DNA from 4 places in the Paraliobacillus sp. X-1268 genome. Region 4 is predicted to be linked to each of the others. Evidence: riboswitches for the same ligand, from Rfam matches in the RefSeq annotation. Region 4 holds a riboswitch; each other region holds the start of a gene.
The links. A riboswitch is a leader RNA that binds a small molecule or an ion and turns the genes downstream of it on or off. The one in region 4 is predicted to bind cyclic di-GMP.
Positions count from the first base shown of each region.

Region 1: another riboswitch for cyclic di-GMP. It lies ahead of D2K62_RS04785 (pectate lyase family protein); the one in region 4 lies ahead of D2K62_RS00300 (methyl-accepting chemotaxis protein).
Region 2: another riboswitch for cyclic di-GMP. It lies ahead of D2K62_RS11650 (hypothetical protein); the one in region 4 lies ahead of D2K62_RS00300 (methyl-accepting chemotaxis protein).
Region 3: another riboswitch for cyclic di-GMP. It lies ahead of D2K62_RS09095 (competence type IV pilus major pilin ComGC); the one in region 4 lies ahead of D2K62_RS00300 (methyl-accepting chemotaxis protein).

Region 1 covers NZ_QJSK01000002.1:20,329-28,433, reverse strand. Annotated here, with positions in the region: gene D2K62_RS04800 (DoxX family protein) at 1-457, shown strand, start outside; gene D2K62_RS04795 (glycine betaine ABC transporter substrate-binding protein) at 596-1,552, opposite strand; gene D2K62_RS04790 (hypothetical protein) at 1,710-2,051, shown strand; gene D2K62_RS04785 (pectate lyase family protein) at 2,340-4,421, opposite strand; cyclic di-GMP riboswitch class I at 4,678-4,766, opposite strand; gene D2K62_RS04780 (ArsR/SmtB family transcription factor) at 4,951-6,000, shown strand; gene D2K62_RS04775 (MFS transporter) at 6,013-7,236, shown strand; gene D2K62_RS04770 (C45 family autoproteolytic acyltransferase/hydrolase) at 7,315-8,105, opposite strand, start outside.
Region 2 covers NZ_QJSK01000009.1:63,520-71,624, reverse strand. Annotated here, with positions in the region: gene D2K62_RS11670 (undecaprenyldiphospho-muramoylpentapeptide beta-N-acetylglucosaminyltransferase) at 1-206, opposite strand, end outside; gene D2K62_RS11665 (hypothetical protein) at 311-808, opposite strand; gene D2K62_RS11660 (sirohydrochlorin chelatase) at 919-1,659, opposite strand; gene D2K62_RS11655 (ketoacyl-ACP synthase III) at 1,696-2,676, opposite strand; gene D2K62_RS11650 (hypothetical protein) at 2,717-3,061, opposite strand; cyclic di-GMP riboswitch class I at 3,153-3,237, opposite strand; gene D2K62_RS11645 (carbon starvation CstA family protein) at 3,339-4,775, opposite strand; gene D2K62_RS11640 (phospholipase D-like domain-containing protein) at 4,964-5,518, shown strand; gene D2K62_RS11635 (GNAT family N-acetyltransferase) at 5,578-6,135, opposite strand; gene yhbH (sporulation protein YhbH) at 6,273-7,427, opposite strand; gene odhB (2-oxoglutarate dehydrogenase complex dihydrolipoyllysine-residue succinyltransferase) at 7,561-8,105, opposite strand, start outside.
Region 3 covers NZ_QJSK01000005.1:109,408-117,512, forward strand. Annotated here, with positions in the region: gene D2K62_RS09080 (GspE/PulE family protein) at 1-1,493, shown strand, start outside; gene D2K62_RS09085 (type IV pilus twitching motility protein PilT) at 1,504-2,544, shown strand; gene D2K62_RS09090 (type II secretion system F family protein) at 2,578-3,780, shown strand; cyclic di-GMP riboswitch class II at 3,834-3,914, shown strand; gene D2K62_RS09095 (competence type IV pilus major pilin ComGC) at 3,969-4,310, shown strand; gene D2K62_RS09100 (prepilin peptidase) at 4,392-5,147, shown strand; gene pilM (type IV pilus biogenesis protein PilM) at 5,161-6,102, shown strand; gene D2K62_RS09110 (PilN domain-containing protein) at 6,143-6,670, shown strand; gene pilO (type 4a pilus biogenesis protein PilO) at 6,672-7,301, shown strand; gene D2K62_RS09120 (SPOR domain-containing protein) at 7,453-8,105, shown strand, end outside.
Region 4 covers NZ_QJSK01000001.1:54,254-62,358, forward strand. Annotated here, with positions in the region: gene D2K62_RS00290 (methyl-accepting chemotaxis protein) at 1-1,019, shown strand, start outside; gene D2K62_RS00295 (MBL fold metallo-hydrolase) at 1,076-1,900, opposite strand; cyclic di-GMP riboswitch class I at 2,315-2,403, shown strand; gene D2K62_RS00300 (methyl-accepting chemotaxis protein) at 2,476-4,119, shown strand; gene D2K62_RS00305 (DUF5634 family protein) at 4,184-4,525, opposite strand; gene D2K62_RS00310 (EAL domain-containing protein) at 4,589-7,231, opposite strand; gene D2K62_RS00315 (BrxA/BrxB family bacilliredoxin) at 7,468-7,872, shown strand; gene D2K62_RS00320 (aromatic acid exporter family protein) at 7,980-8,105, shown strand, end outside.

The DNA of each region.
Region 1 (8,105 bases), on a different contig from region 4:
TAGAGTTTATATTGGTTATTCTTGGATTACAGGTGGATGGGGTAAAATTACCGGCGGTGGTTTTGATGCTAGTGGATTCATACAAGGTGCTATTGCAAACTCTACAGGTGAAAATCCAACTGTACAAGGCTGGTGGGCAGCATTTTTAGAAAACGTTGCTTTACCAAATGCAGAGATATTCTCATTCTTAGTTATGTGGGGTGAGGTACTAGTTGGGGTAGCGCTGATTCTTGGGTTATTCACTAACTTCGCCGTACTAATGGGTCTGATAATGAACTTCTCATTCTTATTCAGTGGCACAGTAAGCACTAACGGGCAAATGATCCTTCTAGGTATCTTCGTTCTTGTTGCTGGAGCAAACGCTGGGAAATTTGGGTTAGATCGTTATGCAATCCCTTATCTAAAAGGCTTAATTAATCAAAAACAAACGCGTTCAAGTAAAACCGCTGAAGTATAACACCTATAAAATGCATGGATCAAGTTGATCCATGTATTTTTTGCTTTTTTCTTTTAAATTCCTCTGACATTGCAAATGCCTCCCTTAAAATTAAGGGAGGTATTTTAGTTTCGTATGGTATTCAACTATTAAATGTAATTACTCTGCTGGTTCAAGGTCTTCAATAGAATCAATGTCCATATATGCAGGAACAACTAGACCATTCCTAGCACCTGTTAAGTTTTCTCCTAGGTCTACAAACTCACCTTCATATTCTTCATAGAAGGAAGCATGAGTTGCAGGCAACCATGGAGCAACAGAAGCATCAGCATCACCTGTTGCAATTGCTTGAAACATTACAGAAGGATCAACAGGGGTAAGTGTAACATCATAACCTTGTTGTTCTAATACTAGTTTAACAACATTGGCGGAAGCACGTTCCGAATCCCAAGGAGTTAATGCTAACTCAATTGGAGTACCATCTACTGGCTCTGTACCTTCTGTCCATGAATTAACCGTATCCTCGTTTTCATCTATCCACTGTTGGGCTGCTTCTTCAAATTCTATATCCAGGGCAGCAAGCATGACCTCTTCAATGTCTTCTGGTTCCCAGTGGAAGCTATCAAGGATGGCATAAGCATCTGGCATATCATCTTCCAGACCTTCTCTTACTATTGTTGCTATATGTTCTACGTCACCAAAAACACCGTTTGGATCTTCTAATATCTTTATGTCATATTGTGAAAACATGTAGTGAGGTGTCCATCCAACAACAACAATTGGCTCCTCATTTTCAATAGCGCTATCTAATGCTGTTAACATAGATGCCGTTGAAGATACTTCATGCTCCCAACCAGAAAGATTTTCATATTCAGTTAAAGCATTATCGGCTTGTTGCGTAATTCCAGCACCAGGTTCAATGCCTGTAAGAGTGTAATCTACTTCCTCACCAACATTTGTTGTAGTCTCATTTTCACCGTTATCTGAACTTTCTGGTCCGCAACCTGCAGCTACAAGAGATAATGATACACCCGCAATAATCCCTAGTTTTTTCCACTTTAAATTTGTTCTTTCTTTTAACCTTATCTTTTCGTTAAAAATTATTATAATTTTCAAATAATTAAGAATAAAAATAAACTTTACAAAAAATAAATTCGTTAATTTATTGCTAAGACTTCCTACATTATATCCCCACTCAATTGGAAGGTTATACTGCTTACTTTTTTTCTCAGATAAAGCCCTTACACTTGATGAGATGAAAGAAGAGCTAGGAATGAGGAAAGCAAGTATGAGTCTTGCGGTGAGAAGCTTACTTGATTTAAATATGGTTGAAAAGTCTTGGATAAAAGGTGTGAGGAAAGATTTATATATTAAGTGGCGACCAGCCGTTACGATGAATACTACGGCGATCGAAAAAACGATCACTGAATTACAGGAACTACTTACTAACTCAGATTCTTCTAAAGAAGTTTTTGAGCATGCTCAAAATGACATTAACAACCTTCAAAATTGGCTTGGTTATTTTGATTGGCTCAACAGACTAATCGATAGTTTTGAAACACAGGAAATATTTGATTTCATTCCAATCGATAAAAAGGACGATCCAAAAGAATAACTTTAAGCGACTTTACTAGCTTGACTTTTCAATCAAGTAGCTGTGAAAGGCTTTAAGAAAAGAGACACAACTAGCTTACTATGCTAGATGTGTCTCTCTTCTGTATATGTACTTTAACTATGCTGAGGACTTTCCATCTTAATTTAAAAATGCATGAGGGATAAATTGAGAAGAGGAACAGACTTTTACACCATTTTTATTTTTGTACTGTTTTTAACGCTAATTAATTTTTAATGACAAAAAAGTTGCCAACCATATCAGTTGACAACTTTTTATATAAGTAGACTTTTAGCGTAGGTCCATGTAATACAGATTTGCCACGTCATCTTTCGTAATAACATGATCGCCCGACTTAAGTGATACTATGACAATTCCATCTCTCATTTGATGAATTATTCCATCTATCTTGATTTCTGCATCATCTCCAGTATTAAACACTAAAGTTAATGTTGACTCTTCTGAAGTTGTAAACGCAATCCTTGTTGAACTCTCAATTTTTAGACTCTGCGTTAGTGTTAAGCCGCTATATTCTACTGTTCCTTTACTTGATGATAGATTTCCTTCGATCGTAAAGAAATCGCTATCCTTTCCATCAGTCGTGAAATTATGAGAATACTCTCCAGTTACTGGCTCCGTTGGGTTGGGATCTGTTGGGTCTGTTGGAGTTGGGTCTGTAGGCATTTCTATTGAATTCCCTCCTACAGATATAAGGCTTGTTGTATAATTTTTTATTTTTGTCATAAGTTCTGAGTTAAGTTTATATGATTTATCATCAACTGCATCATTAAACTCCCATGTGAAGTCTCCGTTATTTAGGCGACCAGATTCTTCTTTAACAATTTGTTCTACAGCACTTACTTCATCAATAGCCGATACATTTACGCCCATATCTATACTAGTATCAAAGTTATTATAAGTTGTTCCCCCTACTAGTGTTTTGTATGTGCTTGGTACCGTTTCGTTTCTAGACGATGCTAGGTATGCGTCAAATGAACTTGTATTAGCTGAAGCTGTTCCTTCATTTGAATTTGCGTAAATTAAACTTGTAGCATCAACAATTGTATTATTGTATGCTTTAATCATTCCTCCATCTTCATCAGAGAATGTACCACTCCCTAACGTATCAGTACCCTGTAAGGAACTCATCATAGGATATTTTGCATTTCTAAAATAATTGGATTCTACAAACGCCGAACCACCTGTTGTCACCCCAATTCCATATTTCGAGATTCCATCAAAAAAGTTATTATACACATGTACAGATGCCACTCTTATACGTGGATGGCGAGAGTCTGAATGGTCAAACCAGTTATGGTGAAAGGTTACAAAGAACTCTGATGATTCACTCAACCCGACTAGAGAAGATTTTCCTGAATCCCAGTAATGATTGTGGGAAATTGTAATATTTGTTGAACCTTTCTTAAGGTCTGTTGAACCATCACCTTTTGACTGGTCAGAATCTGATCCTGCAGTTCCATAGAATAGATCATTATGATGGACCCAAACATTCACATTATCTGTATCAAGTGAAATTGCATCGTCAGGGAATAAAGCCATGCCTAAGTTTCTAATTTCTAGATTACCAGTATATCTCGCTAGTATTCCCCATCCATAGGCATACGTATCTTCTCCGATACCTTCTAAAGTAATATTCATTTCTGAATAACTTGTATTACCTTTCACTTCAAGGTAACCATTACTATTAAGTTGTCCACTCATGTTGTCATCAGTAATTTTGCCAATAAACCGGATTGCAAGTGGTGTTTTATCATATCCCTTTTTTCTTAATGATAAAATTTCTCCTATACCAACTCCCGTTTCCTTATCACCTGAGCTATTGATTATTACTTCTTGCTTAACTGTTGTTGCAGTCTCAGATGTTACATAAATAACTTGAGCTCCTTCCCTAAGTGTCCCATCCTCATTATAAGCTCCTGAAGCTGTGCCATATTGTGAGTTCCCTGCAAAGGCAAATCCAGATCTGTCATGTTCCTTTACGGAAAGTGTATTTGTGTAATCGCTTACACTAGAGCCATCTTTAAGTAAACCGTCCACTTTCATTACATAATCTCCAGCTGCAAGACCTACGGCGTCAGCTCTCCAATAAGAAGCGTAGTTACGAATTAAATCATTGTCAATTTGTTGATATTGAGAATCTGGAGCGCTTGCAGGTTTAATATATACATTATATCCTTCTGCATTACTTATAGGTGACCACTCTACATATGCAGTTTCAAACCAAGCCCCACTGTTAGATATAGAAAGACTTGCAGCACTTACTGTCTGATTTGCGAATCCGACCGTCACCAAAGATAGTATAAAAGAATACAATAAAAAACGCGTAAATACCTTTGTGATTACATTCTTCATTAAAATCCCTCCAATGTTTTAAATTTTCATACCCTGACCTTACCACCATGACTCTATTTTCATATGGCTTAACTTCTGCCTTAATAAGTTGATCTTGTTCATTCACCTCCTTAAACGAAAACCTAAGTTCTCATTTCATAGTAAGTGCAATTTTCAAAACCGTCTCGACAGAGCAAAAAAACTAACGACTTCTTGTCATTAAGTTGCATTACAAAAACAACACAAGTCATTTGATTAAATAACTATAGTCATTAATATGTGCAACCCGACGATCATAGAAAATTACTTTACCTTAGATTCGTAGCTTTGCGTCCCTATTTTTCAATAGGTTTGCCAAATATAATATTATGTTTTTCTTGGCATTATTAATTTTAACAATTTTTTCTATAATAAGTAAATAATTAGATAGTACTGTTTTTACTGGAATTATTCTTTTATTCTGTAATATTTGAATTTAAAATTTTAAATATGTTGAATTTAATGTTCTAATAATTTAGAATTAAATTATATTAGAAAAAGAGGTGCTTTAATGGATATTTTAAATACCACAAGTAGAAAAAGAGAGACCTATGAAGTTCAACTCGAATATTCGTTACTTTGGGAATGTGCATTAGGGATTGCTGCTGTGACAAACAGTCCTTTAATTAAGACTTTAGAAAGGCCTCAAGAATATTGGAAACAAGTAAAAAGCTCTATCTCGGATGACTTATTAGATCACCTAGCCACCGTGGAAGAGAAAAACACTTGGAAGTCTTTATTACAGCTGCTTCACCAAGAAGAATTTACTGAAATCAAGCATTTCATTTCATACATTTCAGAGCTATCTGAAACAGATTTAAAGTATATTTGTCTACCTTTCATCGGCCAGAAATATGACGAAATAAGGCTAAGGGCGGCAATCGGACAACACGTCGCAGCAACCGAATTAATGACGTTAACAAAAGACAACCCTTTTTTTCCTACTTATATCGAATTTATTTGCGATGTAAATGCTGCTTATTTAAAGGAGCATCTCATTGCTGTTATGAAAGGCTGGTTCGAACAGGTTATTAAAAATGAAAAACCAGAAGAGGTTACTACCTATCTAAAAACGGATTTAGAATCAAAAATTCACATGTCTAAGCGGATGTCTCCTGAAGCGTTGGTAGAATGGGCAACTGGTGGGATTATCTATTTACCAGAGCCAAGTATCGGTAGAGTCTTGCTAATTCCACAATATGTTTATCGACCTTGGAATATTGAAGCAGATATAGAAGGAACAAAAGTTTTCTACTATCCGATAGCAAATGAAAGTATATTTCCTAATAAACCGCATATCCCTAATAACTTTCTAGTTCTGAGATATAAAGCTCTAGGTGATGAGGTTAGACTCCGTATGATCAAACTATTATATGAAAATACCTTAACATTACAAGACATCACAAATGAACTAGACATAGCAAAATCTACGGTTCATCATCATCTCAAAATCCTTAGGTCAGCTAGATTAGTAGAGATAGTGAATGGAGTGTATTGTTTGAAGCAAAATGCACTAAAATCATTACCAAAAGAGATGGAACAATATCTAAATCCAAGATAAGGGGAACAAGAGATGGCAGAATCATTAAAAAGAAGTGTTAACGAAGTATCTGAATTTAAGAAAAATCACTCTGCTTTTCGTTTTATTGGTGGAAATGTCATATCTTTTTGTGGTGACCAAATTTATTTGATCGCTATTCCTCTTATGGTTTTGGCTATAACAGGTTCTCCATTGAGCATGGGGTTGGTAGCGGCACTTGAGCGTTTACCAATTTTATTTCAACCACTTACCGGGATATTAGCAGATCGTTATAATAGAAAACATTTGTTATTACTATGTGATCTGGCAAGATGTATAATTGTTGGTTTAATTGGGGTACTATTTATTTTCGACTTATTAGAAATTTGGTTCTTAAATAGCGCGGCTTTTCTTATTGGGATACTAAGTCAAGTATATAATATTGCTCAATTTGCTTCCATCCCAAGGTTAGTACGTAAAGAGGACCTGCAAGCTATCAATTCTATAAATACAGGTTTATTTAATACTGCTGTATTAGTTGCGCCAGGTCTAGGTGGATTGATTATTAGTTTTTACAACCCCGGGTATGCGCTTTTAATAAATAGCTTTAGTTTTCTTGTAGCATTTTTTGCGATTCTAAGTATCAATTTAAAACAAGAGCCTCAAAAGCATGATAAGAAAAGTTCATTCTGGCTAGATATTAAAGAAGGTTTCCAATTTGTTATTCAAACAAAGCCAATACTTTATACAAATCTAGCAATGCTAATTTCAATCTTTGGTACAACCTTATTTTTAACCATGATGGTATTTCATTTAACTGATACAATTAATTTAACAGTAGAACAGACTGGTATACTCATATCGATTGGAGGAATCGGAGCGATAACCGGTGCATTAGTTACTAATTTATTAAGTGAACGTTTCACATACAGGCGCATCTTATTTTTTGCTTCTTTTATCGGTGGGTTTTCGATTATTTTATTTGGCGTAGCATCTAGCTATTTTCTGCTAATTGTATTCAATGCTTTAGGCACTTTTGCTGCCTCATTGATGAACCCTTGTATTGTTACAATAAGACAGACACTAACTCCCGATCATTTATTAGGACGTGTCCAAGCTACGAGTCGATTTATGGCATGGATTCTTATGCCTTTAGCAGCGTTTATAGCTGGTCTATTAGCTAATGAATTTGGAACAAATTTTACGATAGTATTAGGAGGCGTTGTATCAACTTTCGCTTCATTATTTTACCTACATCAATCATTGAAATATAACTAAATAAATTGTTTTTAGAAGAGAGCTATACACTAATTCTCCTCTACGTAATCCTTTTAGATGTTTTATAGGGCTCTTATTTTACATTACTTGATTAATTGTTCCTTCCATACTTTTAGGAAGAGTTGATATCCCATCCATAAATTCCTTTAAAGAAAATAACAATGGTTTACAATTTCCACCAACACCAACAATAATGCTCAAATTATCGGGTGAATAGACAACTGTATGCAATGTACCAAAGTACTCTTTATAGTATTTTGAAAATAATGGTGAAGTTTCATCATTAAAATGATGATAAGCAGCTATAGGCGACAGACTCTCTCGCAATAAGCAACTTACATATTCCTTACGTTTTAATGAGCCTTGTATATCAACACTATTTTTCATTCTCAATATATCCGATTCAAAGTGATTTGTGCATATTCGAGGATTAGAGAAATTTATGACCTGTTGATCTGGGGATGCTTCTATTATTATACTTTTTCCACTTTGATCTGTAATGGAATAGTTGTAGCAATAACCATGCGGAATAGTCTTGATAAAACTTACTGTATCTTCAATGTTTGCGCATTGTTCTAATAGCATTCTAACAATAGTCGTAGCAACAAAACCTTTCTCACTGTGTTCGTTATTTACAAAATGCAACCCTACTACAAGCCCTTTTTCATTCATTCCATCAAGTCTACCAATTACTTGGTGACTAAAACCTACACTAGCATAGCCATTTGTAGGATTCGTAATTACAAGTCTTGCATCGTATAGTTCTGGACTGAAATCGTAATTCCGAGCATAATATCCATCGTTTATTAAAGTAGTACAACCCATCTTAGGAAATCTCACATCATATCCACTAAAGTGTTTAATAGTCG
Region 2 (8,105 bases), on a different contig from region 4:
GACATATATCTACGTAACTTTCCTGTTGAAATTGGGTGATATGTAACACCTTCTAATTTCCCAATTAGCTCACGCTCAATTCCCGTTTTCGATCCAATATAATCAACTTTCCAACCTTGTTCTAAAAAGGTAGGAATAATTGCAATGTTCACCATAACATGACCAGCTGTTCCGCCACCAGTAAATACAATAGACTTTTTACTCATTAATAAAATCCTCTCTTTTTTCACAGTGCTCTATACGGATTTTATCATAAAAGGAACGCAAATATGTATGAAACAATTACTATTAGAAAAAAGAACTGATATTTTTATGATTGAAATGATTCTGCCACTCTTACTAATTCACTTTTTGTTATTTTATTGGAAACTTCTTCTTTTTTAACAATACCAGAACGGTAAACTAATTTATACGATATACCTGCTTTACTCCAATGAAGTGTTTTTGCGAAGTTATTATCAATGTAAGAGCCGCTTATTTCTCCTTCCAATTTAATCGGATCCCCGTCAATAAGATTCTTAAATTCTCCCTCAACTGCTTGAAACGTTAAAAGATCATTTTCTTGGGAATAAAAACTAATATCTACAGCCTCTTGATTTGTATCATTAACTACATACTGATCTGAAATAATAAAATCCACTTGAATAGGGACGAATTCCGGTGTTTCAGGATTGAATGAAAGTCCCTCTAAAGCTTTTTCTACTTCCGAATTTTCATAAGCATAATAACCTTCAGGAATCGCTACCTGTTGTTTACAACCAATCAGTGTAAAAAAACTTATCATACACAAGAAAACATATTTTTTCATTAATTTTCGTCCCTCCTTCTATTTTTTCAACAAAAAACATGTTATTTATTAGACGTAGAAATCGTTCGATCCGTTTCAGTTTATATAAAAAAAACAGAACTAATATCCATTTATCGGATAATTGTTCTGTTATAATTAGTTTTGATATTTGCATAAATATCCTGATCAAACGTAATAGGATCTACATAAATAACTTCTGTCTGTTCTTGATTCCCCTGAACATATGATGCTGTTTGTTTTATCTTTTCAGGGAAAAACCCTATTGAAAAAAAGTGTGGCACTAGATAAATAACCTCATAATCAGCTGCCAATAAACGTCTTAATTCAGATTCGAAATTTGGTTTGTTCGAATTCAAATAAGATTCGAAGACAGGTAATTCTAGCAATCTATTTTCTAATTCACGTGCAAAATAAGTAAATGTATTACTTGCTTCTAAATACCTACTACCGTGTGAAACAAGGAGAACTGCTTCTCTTTTTTGTTTACCCTTCAAACGCTTATTTACTATACGCTTTTGAGTATTTAAAATAAGTTGTTCCCTAGCACCTAATGGTTCCCCTAAATGGATAGGTATCTCGGGAAATGTGCGTTGTGCAATTTTCACTTCATTAGGAATATCCTTTATTACATGCACTCCAGGTAATAGAAAAATAGGCACAAGAATAATTTCTGTCGCACCTTGCTCCGAACATTTTGTAACACCTTCAATAATTGATGGCTCTGCTTCTAGAAAAGCAGTGATCTGGATTGGAGCATTGATGTATTGTTCCATCTGTTCCAATTCTAATTGAAATTGTTTATTCGTTTGATCATTTTTACTACCATGGCATATATAAAGAACTGCTCGCATACATAATTCACCTCTAACAACATTCTATCATTTAAACTAATATTTAAACAACATTGCGACAAGTTGAAAACCTGCACCTATCGTCCAAAAAACAACATAATCTCCACGTGTTACAACTCCAGTTTCTACTGCTTCATGTAAAGCAATAAATGGACTACTGGTACCTGTATAACCAAAGCGATCTCCAACATAAATCAATTGTTTCTGATCTAAAGCAAATTTATTTTGAATTTTCAAGATATTAGCTAAAGAGAATTGGGATAAGCAGTAGGCTTTTATGTCATTTGTTGTTAGATTGTTTCTTTCTAATAGTCTATCTAACATTCTATAAGTTGGTGGCATTGCCAAATCGGCATTAAAAGGAAGCCATTTAATATATTTATCTTCTTCACTGTTTATATTCGATAAGCCATTTCCAGGATACATAATTTTATCATGATTAACTGAATCAGTATGGTAGATAGCATCAATAAAACCAGAATCTTCTTTTGTTTTCTCCAACACTACAGCGGCAGCAGCGTCACCATAATTAGCATATGTAATCTCATCTTCTGGATTGCTAATAAGCGAATTATAGTCAGAGCCTACAACAAGTGTTTTATTTATTCGAGCATTTGCTTTCATATAATAAGACGCTTGTTCTACAGCAACTGTCATGCCAGCACAATTAGCATTAGAGTCAAATATTATCGTCTCACTATCTGCCTCAATTGCAGCATGTAAAAACATCGTATTAGTAGGAAAAGTAGTTTCTGGTACTTGCGTTGAAAATACAATCATATCGATATCCTTACCAGTGAGATTTAGCTTTTTTAATAATTTTCGTGCAACAGCGACTCCCATTGTCAATCCATTTTCTTCTGAATTATCAATCACATATCTCTTATCTCTACCCATATGTGTTAAAAATCTCTCTATATCTTTATCTCTCTCAGCAAAATGATTAATGAAATATGCATTATCCAGAATCTTATCCGGATGATAAACATCTACCCCTTTAATTCTAATGTTTTCCACTAACAATACCCACCTTTAAACCAATATCATTTAAATAGTTTTACGCAATCTCGACTACTTCAGAATTTGTTAAACCTGAATTTTTAGCAATTCGTTTCAACTGCATTTTTATTACAGGATTTTTCTTGATTGTGAAAAGAATCTTTTCGAATCCTGATTGGTTGTACATTTTAAATGAATTTTCTAAACTCGGCACCATATCTTTTGTCAGTATATTCATAGTGGTACAATCAACATCTAATGTATATTGATTAGTTGTAATAGCACCTATTTTTGTTTGATAATCTTTCACGAACTGCTCCACATCTGCAGGCTCAAACGAACCACTTACAATCATGTCTACTTTCTTATTTGTTTCATCAACCTTAATACTATACTTTTCCATTACACTTTCCCCCTGTTTTATACCATGTACGCAAAAAAGCCTACAAAAACATTTGTAGGCTCACAATCATTTTAATACGTGCTAAATGACTAAATGCAGCTCGACTATCTTTGCTCTAAAGCTTTAGATTCGTGGCTTTGCGTCCTCATTTTTCAATAAGTTTGCCAAAGTATATAGTTATAATTGCTTAAATATAATATCATAATATGTTCTAAATTAGTAGTTCTAATTTAAATAAATTAACTTTAAAAAGGCACCTTTAGAAGGTACCTTTTAGTTATGCTATGTTTAATTGTGCACTTCTTTTTTTAATTCTTTGATATTTAACTAATTGGATTATATACCACGCTACTACTAATAAAGTTAAAATAAAACCAATTGTTAAAGAAAGACTATAATCAAGTCCCAATCCTTCAGGAGCATAAAAAATGTATGTTGTCGATACACCAGTCATAAAAATAGCCGGTATTGCTGCTATCCAATGAAATTTATGACTTTCAACTAGATACATTGCAGCTGTCCAAAGCATTACTGTTGCAACCACTTGATTTGTCCAGCCAACATACCGCCATAAAAATGTATAATCAATGGTCGCTAGAAAGAATGCAGGAATAGAAACTGGAATTGCAATAAGTAGTACTTTAATTTTATTATTCATATCAAATATATTCGAAAGCATATCTGTTAAAATCATTCGTGATGATCGTAATGCAGTATCCCCAGTTGTTATTGGCAGAATAATTACACCGAATATCGCTAGAATCCCACCAGTAACTCCAAGTAATGACGTTGAAATTTCGTTAACAACACCTGACGGACCTCCAGCGGCTAATGCTTCTTGTAATCCAGTAGTTCCATTAAAGAAAGTCATCCCTGCAGCTGCCCAAATTAATGCAATAACTCCTTCAGTGATCATTGCTCCGTAAAAAATTCTACGCCCATCTGTTTCCTTTTTCATTGTACTCGCAATAATTGGACTTTGTGTCGAGTGAAAACCAGAAATTGCTCCACACGATATTGTAACCATTAATAAAGGCCAAATAGGTAAATCACCAGGATGCAAATTTTGCAATGTAATATTAGGGATTGGTTTTCCTGAAAACAGCAAGGCAATTCCAACAGAAGCTGCCATTATTAACAAGATCGCTCCTAGAATTGGGTAGATTCGTCCAATAACACGATTAATTGGCAATACAGTTGCTATAACAAAATAAGCAAAGATAATTACTAAGGAAACAAAAAAGCTTAATGGTGTAATTTGCGAAATCAATTGTGCAGGTCCAGCAGTGAATGCTGCTGCAACCAAAATCATTAAAACAAGTGAAATAACATTAATAAATGACTTGATATACTTTCCTAAATATCGGCCAACAAGCGTTGGAAATTGTGCCCCACCGTGACGTAAGGACATCATTCCTGAAAAATAATCGTGTACGCCCCCTGCAAATATACTACCTAACACAATCCAAAAGAATGCTACTGGCCCATACAGAGCGCCAGCAACCGCTCCGTATATTGGACCTAATCCCGCAATATTTAGCAATTGAATCAAGTTTCCCTTCCACCAACTCATTGGAATAAAGTCTAAATTATCACGCTTACTATATGCAGGTGTAACTGTTTCATCGTTTACTACAAAAACTTTCTCGACAAATTTAGAATAAAAAATATAACCAAGTATAAGTGCAAATAATGCAAGTAAAAATGTTACCATATCCATTTCCCCCTGTTAAAATCGTAAAGTATACATATAGTAACACTTTCTGACAAAAAGTAAATACAATATTCTGAAAAAACTATCTTTTAAATAAATATACTATTGGCAGTTAAGGGATTTTTAAGAAATGAATCTTATAATCGGTAATGTAGAGGATATCATCTCACCTAAGAAAGGAACATTTTATGAATAAAATTATTAGTGTCTTTTTGGCACTTTCCATCCTGTTAAATGTCTATTTCATCTTTGATAATAATACAAATGAAATAGATGCAACTGGAAGCAAAATCTCCTATTCTCTCAGTAATTTGGAGGGAGATCCCGAACAACAATTGCTAGATATCATTAACAATTCAACCGAAAGCCTTGATATAGCTATTTATAATCTTGATGATACAGTTATTTCAGAGGCTATACTTGAGGCAAATCAGCGTGGTGTAGCTATTCAGATAATAACAGATCAAGAGAAGATAACGAATGAAGATAGTGAGGAGATTTTTACCTCATTTTGGGAAGCTGGTATTCCAATCAAGATAAATACCGAAACTAAAATGCATTTAAAATTAACAATTGCAGATCAAACAACAGTAGTGGCTGGTTCATTTAATTATACAGACAACTCTAGTGAAGAAAATCAAGAACTTCTTTTTTCCATTGAAAATACTACATTAGCAACAGAATGGAATGATTTATTCCTTACTTTATGGGAAAGCGATGATTACACATATTGGACACCTTAAAAACTAGAAAAACGCTCAACACACTTGGAATTCTTCAAGTACGTTGAGCGTTTTTATTTTTAAACATGGATTTTTTCTATTTCTTCCGCCAAAAGTCCATAAATAACGTGGTCTACATAATGGTCATACAGCCATTCTGCTTGTCTTAATTCAGCTTCTACTTTAAAACCAAAACGTTCAGGAAGAGCTCTACTTTTTTTGTTATCAGTAGCGACGCTTATCTCAATTCTATTAAGTCCAAGTTCGTTAAATCCATAATCAATTATAGCCATAAAAGCCCTTGTCATAATACCTTTACCTTGAAAATCTTTACCTAACCAATAACCAATGTCACCCATTTTATCGTTTTTATTAAGAGTATTAAATCCAATTGTTCCTGCAATATCTCCCTTATAAATTATCGCAAAAGATTTTGGGTAGCCACCATTTTCTGCAAAAGCCTTTAATCTCGTTTTGATATTTTGAGTAGTATCTTCTATACTTTCAATATAGTCAAGCCATCCAAGCCATTCTCTTAGATAGTCTTTTGAGCTAATCGTTAAATTGTAAAATTCTTCAGCGTCACTTTCATTAAACATTCTCAATGAGACTTCTCCATCAATCCTATGTATTAACATTTTTCGCTCTCCCTTGTTTTCTTTTAAATTTATTTTAGCATATATATATAGGAAACTTATCTATTTATTATCAATCAATAAAAGACCAAATCAATGTTCGATTTGGTCTTTTAAATTGATATATTATTACAAATCTATTATGCATATACTTCCTTTTTATCATTTTTAAAGAAGTGTTGCATCGCATAATAAACATCTTCTTTTTTTCGCAAAATAAAATGATCAAGATTTGGTTGATCAAATTCTTTAAATACTTGCATTAATGTAGAATGACGCTGATATTGATTTACTTCCGCATAACCGAATAAACTTGCGTATGATAACAGTTCTTTTACCAACGCTACACAACGTCTGTTATCTGAGGTAAGGTTATCACCATCAGATAAATGAAAAGGATAAATATTATATTGCGCAGGATCATATTTTGATTCAATCAATTCTAATGCCTTTTTATAAGCTGATGAACAGATGGTTCCTCCACTTTCACCTCTAGAAAAAAACGCTTCTTCATCTACTACTTTCGCCTCCGTATGATGCGCTATAAATTCAATATCTACTGTTGCATAGTTAGTCCGTAGAAAACGTGTCATCCAAAAAAAGAAGCTACGTGCCATATATTTCTCAAATTGCCCCATACTTCCACTCGTATCCATCATTGCTAAGACAACTGCTTTAGATTGTGGTTTTTCAATTTCATTCCACGTTTTAAATCGTAAATCATCGGGATAAATTGGATGAAATACAGCACTTCCTTGCCTTGCATTTCGTTTGTAGGCTTCTAATAATGTACGTTTCTTATCAATATTACCTTCTAAACCTTTTTTCCGAATATCATTAAAGGTTACATCAGTTAGTACGATATTATCTTTCTCTTTTTCTTGTAAATTAGGTAACTCTAGTTGACTAAAAAAAGCTTCTTGTAACTCTTCCATAGATATTTCAGCCTCATAATAATCCGTTCCAGGTTGATCACCGGCTCCTTCACCTGTTCCATTACCTTGTTTAGGCTTTCCACCCTTTGCAACAGTGTCACCAACCTTACTTTCACCATCACCTTGCCCTGCTTGTTTATTTTTCTCCTGACTGTAGCGGATTTTATATTCATCTAATGAACGAATTGGAATTCGAATAATATTTTTCCCTCTAGACATAACAATACTTTCTTCACTTACGAGGTCGGGGAGCTTCTGCTTAAGAACATCTTTAATCTTATCTTGATGACGCTTTTGATCATCATATCCCTTGCGATGAAGTGACCAGTCATCTTCTGAAATCAAGAAACTTTTAGACATGTGTAAATCCCCTCCTTATTGTGTGTGTTTCCTTATTATATGCAGTAGATATTGTTTTGATTAAGATTTTAGAAAAATCAATTAATTTAATTAACATAAAAATAAAGAGTCACATCTAATGTGACTCTTGAAATTAACTTTCTAATAAAAGATCATATGGTGTTTCAAGTAATTGTTTTACATACATCAGAAATTGAACAGCATCTTTTCCATCAATAATACGATGGTCATATGAAAGTGCAACATACATCATTGGTCTAACTGTAATGGTATCGTCTTCTAATACAACCGGCCTTTTCTGAATGGTGTGCATTCCCAAAATCCCGACCTGGGGTGCATTTAGAATAGGTGTTGAAAATAATGAACCAAATACACCACCATTTGTTATAGTAAACGTTCCCCCCTGTAAATCGCTTATTTCTAACTTTCTTGCCTTTGCTTTCTCACCTAATCGGCTTATTTCTGATTCAATTTGAGCAAATCCAAGTTTATCTGCTTCGCGAAGTACTGGTACAACTAAACCATCATTAGTAGATACTGCTATTCCAATATCATAAAACTTCTTCAATAAAATTTCATCACTCTGTAGCTCTGCATTTAAAATAGGGAATTCCTTGAGTGCCATAACAACTGCCTTCGTAAAAAATGACATCAAACCTAGCTTAACACCATGTTTCT
Region 3 (8,105 bases), on a different contig from region 4:
GCTATATTACGGAAAAGCAATTATTAGAAGTTTTAGAAGTACATTTGAAAATTCCAAGCGTTTCTTTATATCGTTTTCCAATTGATGAAGGTTTAATGGATCTTGTTCGAAAAGAAACAGCACGTGAAAATACGCTCTTACCTATTCAACAACAAGAGAATATTTTAACTGTTGCAATGAATGACCCGCTCGATTATTATGCAATTGATGATTTAGAACTATCAACAGGGTTTACGATCAAACCTGTAATCGCAACAAAAGATGATATTTTACAAGCGATAAATAAATATTATGACATGGAAGACGCTTATACAGAAGAAGAATCTGAAAATGAGGAAGCCCCTGCCATTCGGATATTAGATCAAATATTACAAACAGGTGTAACGCTAAAAGCGAGTGATGTACATATTGACCCTTCAGAGTCGAAGGTTATGATTCGATATAGAGTTGATGGTATGTTACGAACAGAAAAAACAATACCAAAGCGATTACAAAATGCTTTAATTGCCCGAGTGAAAATATTATCGGAATTAAATATCACGGATACACGTTTGCCACAAGACGGTAGAATTCGTTTAATCATTGATGCGAAACCAGTCGATTTACGGATTTCAACCTTACCAACGGTTTTTGGTGAAAAAATAGTTATTCGTATTTTAGATTTAAGTAATATATTTAAAACATTGACAGAACTTGATTTTTCAAAAGACACCTTAGACAAATATCAAAAAATAATCGAACAACCTTCAGGATTAATTTTATTAACAGGTCCAACAGGTTCTGGTAAAACAACGACACTTTATGGATCAATCAATGAATTGAATCAGGAAGATGTTAATATCGTCACAATAGAAGACCCGGTTGAATATCAATTGGAAGGTATTAATCAAGTTCAAGTAAATAGTGCGGTAGGTCTTACTTTTGCAAAAGGGTTACGCTCAATTTTACGTCAAGATCCAAATATAATAATGGTTGGGGAAATTCGTGACCGTGAAACTGCTGAAATAGCTATACGTTCAGCACTAACGGGGCACTTAGTTTTTAGTACATTACACACAAACAGTGCGATTGCAGCGATTCCTCGTCTATTTGATATGGATGTTGAGCCTTATCTTGTCGTTTCTGCTTTATCAGCTGTTATGGCTCAACGTTTAGTTAAAAAGGTTTGCGTTGATTGTAAACAATCACGATCCGTAACTAAAATGGAAAAAGAAATTTTTAGCCGTCATAATATAGATTTAACGGAAGTGGTCGAAGGTGTTGGTTGTGATAGTTGTAGATCAACAGGTTACCGTGGTAGATCAGCAATTCATGAGCTTTTAGTAATCGATGATAAAGTCAAAAAAATGATGATGAATCAGTCTGATATGACAGATATTAAAGAATATGTAAAGCAAAATGGCATGCGATTTCTGTTAGTAGATGGTCTAATAAAAGTACAGCAGGGTATTACCACATTTGATGAAGTATTACGCGTGGCAACGGAAGAGTAGGTGAGCAAACATGGAAAATAGACTAGAGGAATTATTAACTACAGCATTTCATAAAAAAGCATCAGATGTTCATTTAACTGTTGGTTCACAACCAATTTTTCGTGTGGACGGTCGGTTACAACTTCATGGACAGGATAAATTAGAGCCAACGGATACAGAACAAATGGCTAAATCGATTCTAACTGAAGAGATGTGGTCTAAATTAATAGAAGAAAGAGAACTAGATTTATCACATGGAATTGCGGGTGTATCACGTTTTCGAATGAACATTTTCTTTCAGCGAAATTGTATCTCATTAGCTATTCGAACGATTCCAACTACGATTCCATCTATTGAAGATTTAGATTTACCTAACGTATTGAAAGAAATAGCAGGGTTACCACAAGGGTTAGTATTGGTAACAGGTCCAACTGGAAGTGGAAAAAGTACTTCTTTAGCAGCAATGATTGATTATATGAACAAAACAATGAACCGACATATTATTACGTTAGAGGATCCAATCGAATATCTGTATCAGCATAACAAATGCATTATCGATCAAAGAGAAGTAGGTTTCGATACGAGTAGTTTTCAAAAAGGGTTACGTGCGTGTTTGCGTCAAGATCCAGATGTGATACTAGTTGGTGAGATGCGCGACTTAGAAACAATTTCTACAGCAATAACTGCTGCAGAAACGGGACATTTAGTTCTAGGAACACTGCACACAACTGATGCGTCCTCAACGATGGATCGAATTATTGATGTTTTTCCTGCCCACCAAAAGAGTCAAATAAGAATTCAACTTGCTAATGTGTTAGAGGCCATTGTATCGCAGCGCTTGTTTCCTTTGGCAAAAGGATTTGGACGAGCAGCAGCAACTGAAATTTTAATTAACACACCTGCAGTAAAAAACTTAATTCGATCAGAAAAAATGCATCAGATTCCTAACACCATGCAAACGTCTAAAGAGTATGGTATGCATACCATGACGATGGATATAAAACGGATGATACAACAAGGAATTATAACGCAAAAACATGCATCTCCGTATTTAAAAGATATGACTTTTTAGTTCAAGTTATGATGGGGGAAGAGGTGGAATTTTATGAACTATTATGCGTATAAAGCGAAATCTGTCGATGGCAAGATAAAAAAAGGGAAAATTAGTAGCGAGAATGAAAAAGAAGCGATCAAACAATTAAAGTCTCAAGGACTAATTTTATTTGAGATAAATGAATTGAACTCATTTTTATACAAAGATATTTATATAGGTAATCCAATAAAGAATAAGGATTTTGTTATTTTTCTCCGTCAATTTTCGACGTTAATAGATGCCGGTATAACATTAGTAGAAACAACTTCTATTCTAGAAGATCAAACACAAAGTAAACCACTAAAAAAAGCACTACAACAAATTCAAAACGATCTAGAAGAAGGAATTGGCCTATCTGATGCATTAGCAGAATTTCCTCGTCTTTTCCCTGAATTATTAATCAGTATGATCCATGCTGGAGAAATTAGTGGTAATTTAGATGAAATCCTTGATAGAATGGCTACTTATTATGAGAAACAATACCAGTTAAAACAAAAGATCATAACTGCATTAACCTATCCTGTTGTGGTTGGTATTGTTGCCGTATTTATCACTATTTTTTTACTTGCATTTATTGTACCGATTTTCACGGACATGTTCCTATCTTTTGACCAAGAAATACCACCATATACAGCAGCGATATTAAATATTAGCGATATGGTTCAGTCTTATTGGTGGATTATGATGATACTAATATTAGTATTAGGTGTGACGATTAGATTATTAAATCGACGCCCAAACATTTCTTATTTATTTGATGTCATAAAACTTCGAATTCCAATATTCGGTATGTTTATTCAAAAATCTTTACTCGCTAGAATGACGCAAACATTAAGTTCTTTGTTAAATAGTTCTGTACCAATCTTACAAGCTGTTACGATAACGGAACGGGTTATAGATAATAAAGTAATTAAACAAGTTTTGCGTGAAAGTAGAGATTCCCTTGAAAAGGGAGAGTCACTAGCCACGCCTATGGAAAAACATTGGGTTTTCCCTAAATTAATTACACAAATGATTGTTGTAGGCGAACGAACAGGTTCAATTGATGCGATGTTGAAAAAAGTTTCTGACTTTTATGAACAAGAATTAGATGAATCATCGGAAAAGTTAAAGTCATTAATTGAACCGATAATGATTCTGTTTTTAGCTGTAATCGTAGGCGCAATTGTTTTAGCGATCGTTATACCTATGTTTAGCTTGTTTGAAAATATCTAAAAGTGTAGACAGGTTATAAAAATGTAGTATAATAGAACTATTAGTATAAAACGAATAGTAGAAGCAATGAAGGTTTATCTGTATCTGGGCACTTGGATAAATTTGAGCTAGTAGTGCAACCGACTGACACCATCTTTATGCTGTGAGTCTTTTTTTATAAGAGAAATTAAATGAGGAGGAATAATAAAATGTTAACTAGAATGAGGAAAATGTTACGCAATGAGAAAGGTTTTACATTAGTAGAGCTTTTAGCAGTTATTGTTATTTTAGGTATTATTGTAGCAATTGCTGTTCCTGCAATTGGGAATATAACTGAAGATGCTAGAAGTAATGCTGCTGAGGCACAAGAGGAACTAATCCTTGATGCTGCAAGACTAGCAGATGTAGAGGGTAATTTTACGAGTAGCAGTACTACAGTACAGGATTTGATTGATGATGGCTATTTAGAAGATGGAGATTATGTCAAAACAAGAGTGATATATAAAGATGGTGGGACATACAGTTTTACTAAACCAACTACAACACCATAATCAGGTTAATGAAAATTAATTTTCAATATAAAAGATCCCTTCCCAAAGGGGTCTTTTATACATAATTAGGAGATAAAAAATATGGAAGTCTATTATATCGTTATCTTTTTTATTTTTGGAAGTGTATTTGGTTCATTCTATAATGTTGTTGGTTTGCGTGTACCGAATAATAATTTCTTAGAATCTGAACGTTCTTATTGCCCTCGTTGTGATAAAACATTGCATTGGTATGAGCTGATTCCGATATTTTCTTATCTGTTTCAAACTGGTAAATGCAGAAACTGTAAAGAAAAGATTTCCCCTCTTTATCCTACAATAGAATTATCTACAGCTTTCCTTTTCAGTTTTAGCTATTATTTTTTTGGGTTTCAATTAGAGCTAGTAATGGCACTAATACTCACTTCTTTATGTGTGATTATCGTTGTTTCTGACATCACTTATATGCTAATACCTAACAAAGTTTTATTGTTTTTCCTACCGTTTTTAATTATTTTACGCTTTATTGATCCGTTAGAACCGTGGTGGTCTTCAATTGCTGGTGCAGCAGTCGGATTTATATTATTAACGCTGATCATTCTTGTTAGTAAAGGTGGTATGGGTGCGGGTGATATGAAGTTATTCACTATACTAGGAATTGTGTTAGGATATAAAGGAATTCTACTAACTTTTTTTCTAGCAACTATTTTCGGGACAATTATCACATTGCTATTACTGGCTACTAGAAGAATCAATCGTAAAAGTCCGGTGCCATTTGGACCCTCTATTTGCATCGCTGCGTTAACTACTTATTTTTTTGGTAGTCAAATAATCAATTGGTACATTACATTATTTTTTTAAAGGATGAACACAAATGAGTTTATTTAACAAAGATAGAATAAACATCGCTATAAATGATACGATGATTCGATATCTTGTTTCCACTAAAAAAAACGTTACAGCTAATAAAGACTATGGGGAAATACCATTGGAACATGGCATTGTTGAGGATGGGAAAATCATAGATCAACAAAGGTTAACAACTATCATTAAAAATGTTGTTAAAGATAAAAAATGGAGGAATAAGCACCTCGCATTTTGCGTTCCAGATGCTTTTGTTACGATGAGAGAAGAATCAGTACCTAAACAATTAACTAAAGATGAAGTGAAAAAATATATTGAATTAGAATTAGAAGGTAGTATTCGACTGCCTTTTCAAAATCCAGTTATAGATTTTGAGGTTATTGCAGAAGAAGAACAAACCAATAAAATTCTTTTATTTGCATATCCAAAAGAACGGTTAAATGCTTACTTAGAAGTGTTTGAACGAGCAAATGTAAAACTGATGGTAGCTGACTTGTCTTTTCTATCGGTATATCGGACTTATTATAATTTGGATCTTGCTAACAAAGAAGAGCATTTACTTATGATTCAGTGGTCTAAAACGGACTTAGTGCTCACCGTCTTTCATGATCAAAAACCAATCTTCAATCGCCATATTCATTTGAATAGTAATGATATGATTTTTACTAATAATCTAGTTGAAGATTCGATGCATTCAATTGAAGATATGTGGAGAGAGCTGATTGATGATCAGTTAATAACGATAGAACGTTTTATGGATTTCTATCAATATTCTATTATGTCAGGTGAGGCCCAAGTTTCTCATTTATTATTAATCGGTGATTTTCCAGCGCAGTCGTTAATAAATGAATCACTGGCATCTCGTTTCAATTTGCCAATTAAAACTATAGCATTTCCTAGTGACTTACCACCAGAATATGCTACTGTATATGGATTAACACAAAGAAAGTGAAGAGAAGACTATTTAAACTTCATAGTAAGGGGATCACCTTATGATAGAAATAAATTTTGTTGAAAAAAAGAAGATAAATACCGCCCTATATTTGCTACTTGCTATATTTATGGTCAGTTTACTTATTATTAGTATTAGTTTCTTCATTCTCCATACAAGTTTGGAGAATAAATATGTTTCTCTACAACAAGAAAGAATAGATAAATCTGAAATTATAGCAGAAATTAATACACTTAACATGGTCGAACAACAAAAACAGACATTGAAAGCACAAATTGAGCAATTAGAAACTGCTGTTTATCCTTCTTTATTTTTATTAGACGATATCCAAGCTGATTTGCCAAACGATACGTTTATTGAAAACTATTCATTTACTATCACGAATGGTGTAACAGTAGGTATTCATTTAAATGCATTATCAGAAGCTGCCAACTTTAGTCAAAATATTAATGGGTCGACATATGCAGAGAATGTAAATTTAATAAATTTAGAAAAAATAGATGATTACTATGTTGCAACATTTAATTTTGGTATTAATGCAGATTATTTAGTGGAAGAGGCTGATTAAAATGATATTTAAATGGTCACGTATCTACTCATTGCTATCGATTGGTGTAGTTTTACTAGTTATTATAATTGCCTTTTTTTCTTATTATCAATTTATTTATCCTAGTCAACAAGAAGTAAGGTACTTAGAAGGTGAACTTGCAGAACAGGATCAATTGATCGAAGATGCGGATTTAAGTAAACAAGAACTTGAAGATGAAATTGTTAATTCATTGGATTTACAAAAGCAAATCCCAATAGATAAAGCAATTAATCAACTAATTTTGATTGTTGAAGAAATAGAGAAGAAAACGAACAGTACTATAACATTATTGACGAATAGTGAAGATCAAGTAGCTAGTGATCAAGATGGAGAAGCTACATCTGAACTTACTAAAATAAATTATCAAATGGAAGTATTAGCACCAAATTATGATGAGATGAATCAGTTTTTAACAGATTTAACTAACATGGATCGCATAGTGGAAATTAATAATATTGAATTTGTTCAAGTAGAAGAAGGAAGTATTGAACTCTCCGTCGGTTTAACTACCTTTTACAATCCAACGCTAACAGCACTTCAAACAGAAACACCAACATTCGAATATGATGAAGAACAAGAAGCAGAACAACAACAAGAGGACCAAGATTAATGGTCCTCTTGTTTTTTTGATTACAAAGAAATTACGAATAATTTGCTAGTTTATGTTGGTAATTGCTATCGCGTACTGACAAAACTCGTCTACTTTTTCATTTGGATTATGATAGAGTGAACCAAACGTAATAGGAAACGAGGTAATTAGGGTGGATAACAATAACAAAATCACTGTAAAAATAAATAATAAAAAACAGAATAAGCAAGATAGTAAAAATGATAGTCGGGATTATTTATCTGATAGACCAACATGGTTTGAGGAAGCGGCTAGTTTGGATAAAGAGGAGATCGAAGAGGTGGATGTTTTTGAAAAAAACAGTCATTTAACTGATGATTCTTCGTCTGAAAAGATTAAGAGTAAAAAGAATAATAATTCGGTTGTGAAAGCCTTTATATTTACTGCATGTGGTGCGATTGGGATCAGTGTTATATTAGGATTTATTATTTTAAAGATGTTTGTTGAAATAGATGACCAAGATAATCTTGCGACGAATGATAGAATTTCTTCTGAAGCTACTTCGACAAATACGGGAGCTGAAACGGAAGTTGTTGATGGAGAAAGTATAACGTTAGAAGCATTACAAGCTTATGTTGTTCAGGTGGGTGTATTCTCAACGAAGGAAAAGGCAACTGAATGGCAAGATAAAATAGCAGCTTCTGGGTATAATGCAATGGTCTGGAACGAAGGAGATCAACTTCGATTATTTGTCGGGATTACTCCAACAGAAGAAGGAGCAAAAGCCATTGCAAGTGATATGGAGGCAAAAGGGTTGGAGGCATATGCACGCGCATGGTCAACAAC
Region 4 (8,105 bases):
ACTTAACTCAAAAGGTAGAAATGAAAGGTAGGGGAGAAGTTCGACAACTTTCTGAAGCGATGAACCAAATGATTGCTAATTTAAGAGAAACAATTGAGCACACTAGTGATGCTTCCGATCGAATTGATCAGCAAAGTAATGCATTACAAAAGATTAGTAATACTATACAAATAGGTAGTCAACAATTGACTTCTACCATGCAGGAGTTAGCTAGCGGAGCAGAAGAACAAGCTACTTCTGCAACAGATATAGCATCATCAGAACAACATTTAGATAAGCAAATTGGTAAAGTAAAACATGAATCAGTATTATTGGAAAAGTCTTCGATAAGTGTTTGGAACATTTCGAATGAAGGAACAGATCAGATGAATGATTCCATTACACAAATCGAAGTAATTAATAATGAAGTGAGAAATGCAGTGAGTAAAGTTCAAGGTTTAGAAAAACAATCACAGGCTGTGTCTGACTTGACTGTTGTAATTAACAATATTACAGAACAGACAAATTTATTAGCACTGAATGCAGCAATTGAAGCAGCAAGAGCAGGTGAAGCTGGGAAAGGCTTCTCTGTAGTAGCAGATGAAATTAGAAAGTTAGCAGAACAAGTTAGTTTATCTGCAGTAGATATAGCTGAGGTAATCAATCAAATGCAACAAGAATCTAAATCGCTAGCTGTTTCTCTGGATGGAGCTCATAAGCAAGTAAACAAAGGTGTTACTCAAATAAAGCAATCTGCAACATACTTTTCAACTATAAAAAATGAAGTCACTCAAATGAATCAACGTATTGCAACTGTTACAACTAACCTAAAAAGAATCGAAGATAACAGTAAGGAAATGAATGTTGGTATTATCCAAATTGCTTCTGTTTCGGAAGAAAATGCAGCAAATATAGAAGAAACCTCTGGATCGATAGAACAACAAAAAGAAGCAGTAGATTTCTTATTAGAACAAGCAGAGGTATTAAAGACATTATCAAATAAGTTAAATCTGAGAGTGAAAAAATTTCAAATTGAATAAGTGAAAGCTAATGATACGCTCTCTAATGAACGTACATTAGCTTTTCGTTTTATTGTCTAGTTCCTTTTGTGTTTTGGGATTGCAATATCATAAAAATCAGCTGTTAATTTTTCAAACCCTTCACTTAATTCTTTATCTTTCATAGGTAATCCATGTCCAGTTAAAAGTAATTTTGGTTTTAATTTGGCAAGTGTTTGAACTGATCTTTCTGCATCATCCCAGTCATGTGTAAAATATGCAGGAGGTCCATATAGTTTAATGATTGGTAGAAGTACCGCCAAACTTGATTCGGGATTTTCAGTTGTAACCGCATCGCCTGCAATTAAAATTTTGTCACTTTCTCGGAAAAGGGAGATATGTCCTGGTGTGTGTCCAGGTGTATGAATATAATGCCAGTCATCAAGGAAGGGAAGTTTTCCATCAGCTGACAATGTCTTAGCTAAATGTTTTAAATTGACTGCATCTGTAGGAAACACTGGTGATAATAAAGAAAGTAAGCCGCCACCAACAGTTGGATCAGCTGGTGGATACTCACATGTGCCATCAACAAAAGGTAATTCCTCAGGATGTACATAAATAGATACATCCCAATGCTTTGCTAACTTTTTTGCAGATCCTACATGATCAAAATGAGCATGTGTCAAAATAATAGCTTTTGGTGGAGTGTCATTAAAGCGTTTTTTTGCAGCTGAAATTATTCGCCCATGATAATGAGCAATTCCTGTATCAATAAGTACCCAATTTTTTTCTGATGGATTACCAAGCATGTATACATTGGATACTAAAGTACGATAAACTGCAATATCTTCGGTTATTTCTTCTGCAATTGCATGATCCATGTTTGTTTCTAGATGGGTTGATATATCCGTATGCTTTTCCATAAATATATAGCTACTCCTTTTTTGATTAGTTTGTAAAATAATATTGTAATTATGCATTTCACGCGACTTTCTTGGATTTTATTAGCTTAGCTGCTTTCTAAAAGTTTGTTGTTTAAGACCAAATCACTATAAATTGCGACGTAAGGAAATGATAAATTAGATGGTGAATTTGTACGTTTAAGCGCTACAGAACTATAAAGAGTAGAACAAATTTTTTATAAAGTTACATCGTATTTTCTATCTTTATTGTAATGAAACAATTTTTTCAAAAAGACTCGATATTCGAATGAAATATGGCACGATACAAAGATAAAAGTCTTGACAACATAAGAATAAAGTCGTAGTATAAAATAACTATTATAAAGAAGTAATAATTACTTTATCAAATGGGGTGAAAGCAAATCGTATTATTTAATTATAAAAAGGCAAATTGTTTGAAAGAACAGGACGCAAAGCTAAGGGTCTAACGTATTTGTTTATACTAGGATAGCCTAGCTACCAAATAATATTACTATTTGGCCATTCTAATTGAGAATAGTTTTATTTTTGTGAAATTACAAGGGGGACACACCAAGATGAAAAACAAACTAGAATCCTTTTTTAACAAAAGCTTACAAAGGCAAATTTTAATACCATTTATTACATTATTAATAGTAGTAGGCATAGTAATCAGTTTCGTTAGTTATACATATAGTGTTTCGATCACAACAAATGAATTAAGTGAAAGTGTCAAACAACAGGCTAATATACTTAGTGGTGCAGCAACAGCTGGAGCAAGTGAAACAGCAATAATAGATATAGCAGATAATACAAAAATTGGTGAAACAGGATATTTTGCCGTTATTAGTAATGGCGAATTTATTGCCCATCCAGATGAAACGATGACGGGTGTAGATATTACACATGAAGAGTATTATGAAAAGATTATCGCTACTAATGCTAGATCTGGTACAGTGGAATATATGTATGAAGGTCAAGAAAAAATATTAGGTTTTTCTGTTAATGAAACAAAAGATTGGATAATCATAGGAACAGTTTATATAGATGAATTAGAGGACAAAGCAACGCCAATTCTTTTACCCATTGCTACTGCACTAATTCTCTCTATTATTATTGCTATTATTGTATCTTTATTTGTATCTAAACAAATCACAAAGCCGATACGTTCCTTACAAAGTAATATGAAGGAAGTAGAAAATGGCGATTTATCTATAACTTTAATACAGAAAAGAACAGATGAAATTGGTCAACTTTCCATTTCTGCAAATGAAATGAAAGAAAAATTACGAACTATGTTAAACAGTGTTTCAGAAGCAGCGCAAGCTATTACATCTAATAGTCATGTGCTTTCCCTTTCAACAAATGAAGTAAAAGCTGCTTCAGAACAAATCGCAGTTACCATGCAGGAAATTGCATCAGGATCAGATACGCAAGCAACACATGCTAGTAATTTATCCATATCTATGCGAGAATTTACGGAGAAAATTGAGCAAGCAAACGAAAAGAGTATCCACATAAAAGACGCTTCAAACGCGGTCCGTAATTTAAGTGGAGAGGGAAGTTCATTGATGCTTCAATCTGTTAAACAAATGGAAAATGTTGATTCAATTGTTAATCAAGCAGTAGTTAAGGTGCAAGGATTAGATGTGAAATCAAAAGAGGTAACAAAACTAGTGTCAGTTATTAAAGACATAGCTGAGCAAACAAACCTTCTTGCTTTAAATGCTGCGATTGAAGCAGCACGTGCTGGAGAAGCAGGAAAAGGTTTTGCAGTAGTAGCTGATGAAGTTAGAAAATTAGCAGAACAAGTTTCTGGTTCAGTTATAAGTATTACAGAAATAGTTAATATGATCCAAACAGAAACTTCAGACGTGACGAACACATTGGAAAATGGTTATCAAGAGGTAAAGCAGGGTAGTGAGCAAGTTAAGAAAACGGGACAAACATTTGAACAAATTAATCAAGCCTTAGTAGATATGTCTAATCAAATTACAATAGTAAATGATAATTTACTACAAGTAACAAATACAAGTAAAGAAATGAATAGTGCCACAGAAGAAATAGCAGCTGTTGCAGAGCAATCAGCTGCAGGGGTCGAACAAACTTCTGCTTCAGCTCAAGAAACAAGCAGTGCAATGGAAGAGATGGCTAATCATACAGAAGACTTAACAAATGTCGCAAAAAATTTAGCGAATCAAGTCAATAAGTATAAACTATAAACGTAAATAAAAAACACCTTCGAAAAATGACGCGATATTGTGTTCATAAACGAAGGTGTTTTTATTAAATAGCTTGGTTAATACTATTATCCTTACCAGATTGATCTAGTGCATCTAAGCAATTATCCAAATGATCAAAACCTCTGAAGGAAGGTCCCTTATAATTTTCAGATTGTAAAGTCCAAATTGGTGTTAGTGGTATTAAAGCTTCTTCAGAATAACTCATAAAAGGTAAATAAACATAATAGTTTCTAGTGTTTACAGTAATTTTATAACCTATATACAAGGAGTCTGCTTGACCTTTGGCTAGATATGTTGTCATACTATCAAAATGATATTTATTAGATAATTGTGGTATGGAAAGCTCAAGATTTTCAATTAATTGATTGCGCATACATATTTTCATTAAGACCGCCTCCGAATAAGTTTATTACTAGGATGGCGATTTTTGTTAAAGTTTAAACATATTTTAGTCAATATTTTTAAAAAAGTAGGTAATTGGGTTATCTGTGTAGAAGTCTGTATCTGGAATCGGCTTGTTATTTTTCGAGTAAATAGTCAACTGATTAATTACTTTCGCTAGATGATCCTTATTTGCTTCAGAAAAGTCATCAAAAGCAACACCGTAATAAAAAATATCTTGTCCAATTTCACTTTTCCAAACGAAAGATCCAATGATTTCAAAATCAAATCCTAATAGTGAAAAAGTATAAACAATTTTCATGTTTGATTGAACTGGTAATTTTAAATCAGACATTAGCTTTAAGCCACCTAAACTAATATTTTCAATTAATATGTTTGCCGTGCCTACATCTACTTTACGATTATTAATTTCAAGAATAGATAGTCCACCTTGTAAATATCCAGGGAAGGATAATCGATAATATTTTCTTCTTTCTACTTTAGGTTTTGTCACTTTAGTTGACTTTGGAATTGGAAGAAAACTTTTCTTAATCAATTCTTCAAATCTGTTACTTGGTACAGCTTCGGAAAAAAGATAACCTTGTATAAGGTGACACTCTTTTTGTTTTAGAAATTGAAGTTGTTCAAAATTCTCTACACCCTCAACAATGACTCTCATATCTAATGATTTTGCGAGATATAATATGCTACTAACTATTGCAGCATCCTTTTTATTATCATCCAATATATTTAAGATAAAAACGCGATCGATCTTTAATTCATCAGCAGGAAAATCGCGTAAGTATTGTAAAGATGCATAGCCAGTTCCGAAGTCGTCAATTGCAATTGATATACCTAATGCACGTAGTTGTGAAAGTGTATGCTGTACTTTGTTTTCATTTTTTAAATATGTACTTTCTGTTATTTCAAATGTTAGAAAGTGTGCAGAAATATCATATTTTTCTAATTGCTCCTTGATAAATGAAATTAATCCTGGTTTTAAAAATCGATTAGGAGATATATTTATAGAAATAGGTCGTAATATATAATCTTGATCTTTCCATATTTTTAATTGTTCGATCACTTTTGTGATTACCCAATCCCCTATATCGTTCATCAGATAGTTCTCTTCAGCTAATGGAATAAATTCAGATGGAGACACTAAACCCCATTCCTTATGGTTCCATCTTAATAAAGCTTCAGCGGATTCAATTAATCCAGTGAAGGCATTTACTTGTGGTTGATAATAGACTTCAAATTCTTCATTAGTAATCGCTTTTCTTAAATCTCGTTCAAGCATGTATTTTTTAAAAGATGAAATATTATTGGATGGTGAGTAAAATTTATAGGTATTTCCTCCATTATTTTTTGCTTCTTTTAATGCAATGTGTGAACTTTCTAAAATTTTTAATTCTGTATCACCATTATCTGGATAAAAGCTAATACCTACACTTGTTGTAATATTTAACTGATAATCAAATATATTGATTTCCTCTTCAATTGTTCGCAAGAGTTTATCAGCTAAATTACTTGCTGTATCTATTTGCAATGTTTCAGTATCAATTATAATAAAGTCATTGCTTACTAATCTAGCAACATAACTAGTAGAAGATAAAGTCTTTGTTAGCTTGCTAGCAATATTTTGTAAAACTTTATTGCCAATTTGATAGCCTAAAGAGTCATTTATGTGAGAGAGACGATCTAAGTCCAAATAAAAGAGGGTGAATTGTTTTTTCTTCTGAATTAACTCAGCAATTTTCTCAGATATGCTACGTTGATTTGGTAGATTAGTTAGAACATCGTGTGATGCATAATAAACTAATTCCTCATGCATTACCATTTCTGAAGTTATATCAACTATAACTCCAAATAGAGCTATTAATTTATTGTCACTATTAAAGGATGGAATTGTTTGGTCAAAAACCCATTTAGTTTCTCCATCATGTGTGATAATTCGATAACGATGTTTAATTGACTTCCCAGCCAATAGCTCCTTTTGGCGATTGAAAACTTGTTCGCGATCATTAGGATGAATAATTGTATGCCAAATAGTTTCGTCAGCATATATATCATCTAATGACAAATTGAAAATTTCCTCGGCACCTTTTGAAATGAAACTAAGTTTATTTGAAGGATAATCTTTCATCCAAATCCCAGAGCTTAGATGGTCGAAAATTTGTTTAAACCGATTGTTGATCGTAATAAGTTCTTGTTCCAAATTTTTTTCATCAGTAATATCTTGAATCATACCAATTAATTTATAAGGCTTTTTATTGATAAAAGATACTTCAGCTTGTGTTTTTAAGTAACGTAGTTCATTGGTTTTTCCATGATAAATTCGGTATTCAGAATAGTAATTTTTCCCTTTAATAGCTTTTTTAACCTTTGCTAAAGCTTCGTCAAAATCATCTGGATGCACATATTGGAACGGTTCAGTCATTGGAATATATTGAGAATGGTCAAGTCCGAAAATGTCATAAAAATAATCAGAGCAATATAATTTATCTTCATCTATAATATATTCCCAACTACCAACCTTGGCAATTTCTTGTGCGTGTATTAAATGTTTCTGAGTTAATTCAAATTTTTTCATTAACATAGCATGGTTTTGTTTATTCACAATGTCATCATCTTTTGAATGTTCATTAGTTGATTCGTTGGAAAATAAGCGAGTGATTATGCTACTGAACTTAAGATTCTCCTTTTTCATAGTTAACAACCCCCTCTGATGTCTACCTATGCAGTATACTATTTTATGACTAATTATGCATTATTTCGTCTTGTAACTATTTAATACTACAAATAAATTTTTAAAAACCGCACATTTTGCGGTTACCCGGGAAATACAATTAATTGCTAGATCATTTGAAAGTTGTTAAAATGATGCTGGTAGGAAAAGTGTACAGATAAACAGAGGAGTTGAATAGAGTGGATTTTAATTTATTTATGGGAGACATTGTTCAAACAGCTCGACAAGAAATGAATGAAGCTGGCTACAAGGAATTGACAACAGCTGAAGAAGTGGATCAAGCATTGACAGCAAAAGGGACAACACTTGTAATGATTAATTCTACATGTGGTTGTGCTGGCGGAGTTGCACGTCCAGCTGCTACTCATATTGTAAAAGCTACTCATCGTCCTGATCATCTTGTAACAGTATTTGCGGGTCAAGATAAAGAGGCAACGGAGAAGGCTCGTGCATATTTTAAAGGTTATCAACCTTCCTCTCCTTCATTTGCACTATTAAAGGACGGAGAAATTGTAACAATGGTAGAACGTAGTAATATTGAAGGTTATAGCGCTGAGCAAGTTGTTTATCAACTACAAGAAGCTTTTGAAAAGGCTAACTAATACTTTTTCTCAAATCCCTGTTCTTATGTTTACGAGATCAGGGATTTGTTCTATACTTATGTATTATACTATCTATATAAATAGAAAAGATTAAGTGGGGAGCAGAAATTGTGAAAATTGGTTACCGTACGATCAAAACTGCTATTGCAACTCCTTTAGCAATTTGGCTTGCAGAGCTATTTCAATTAGACAATTTTGTATCTGCAGGAATTATCGCAGTATTATGTATTCAA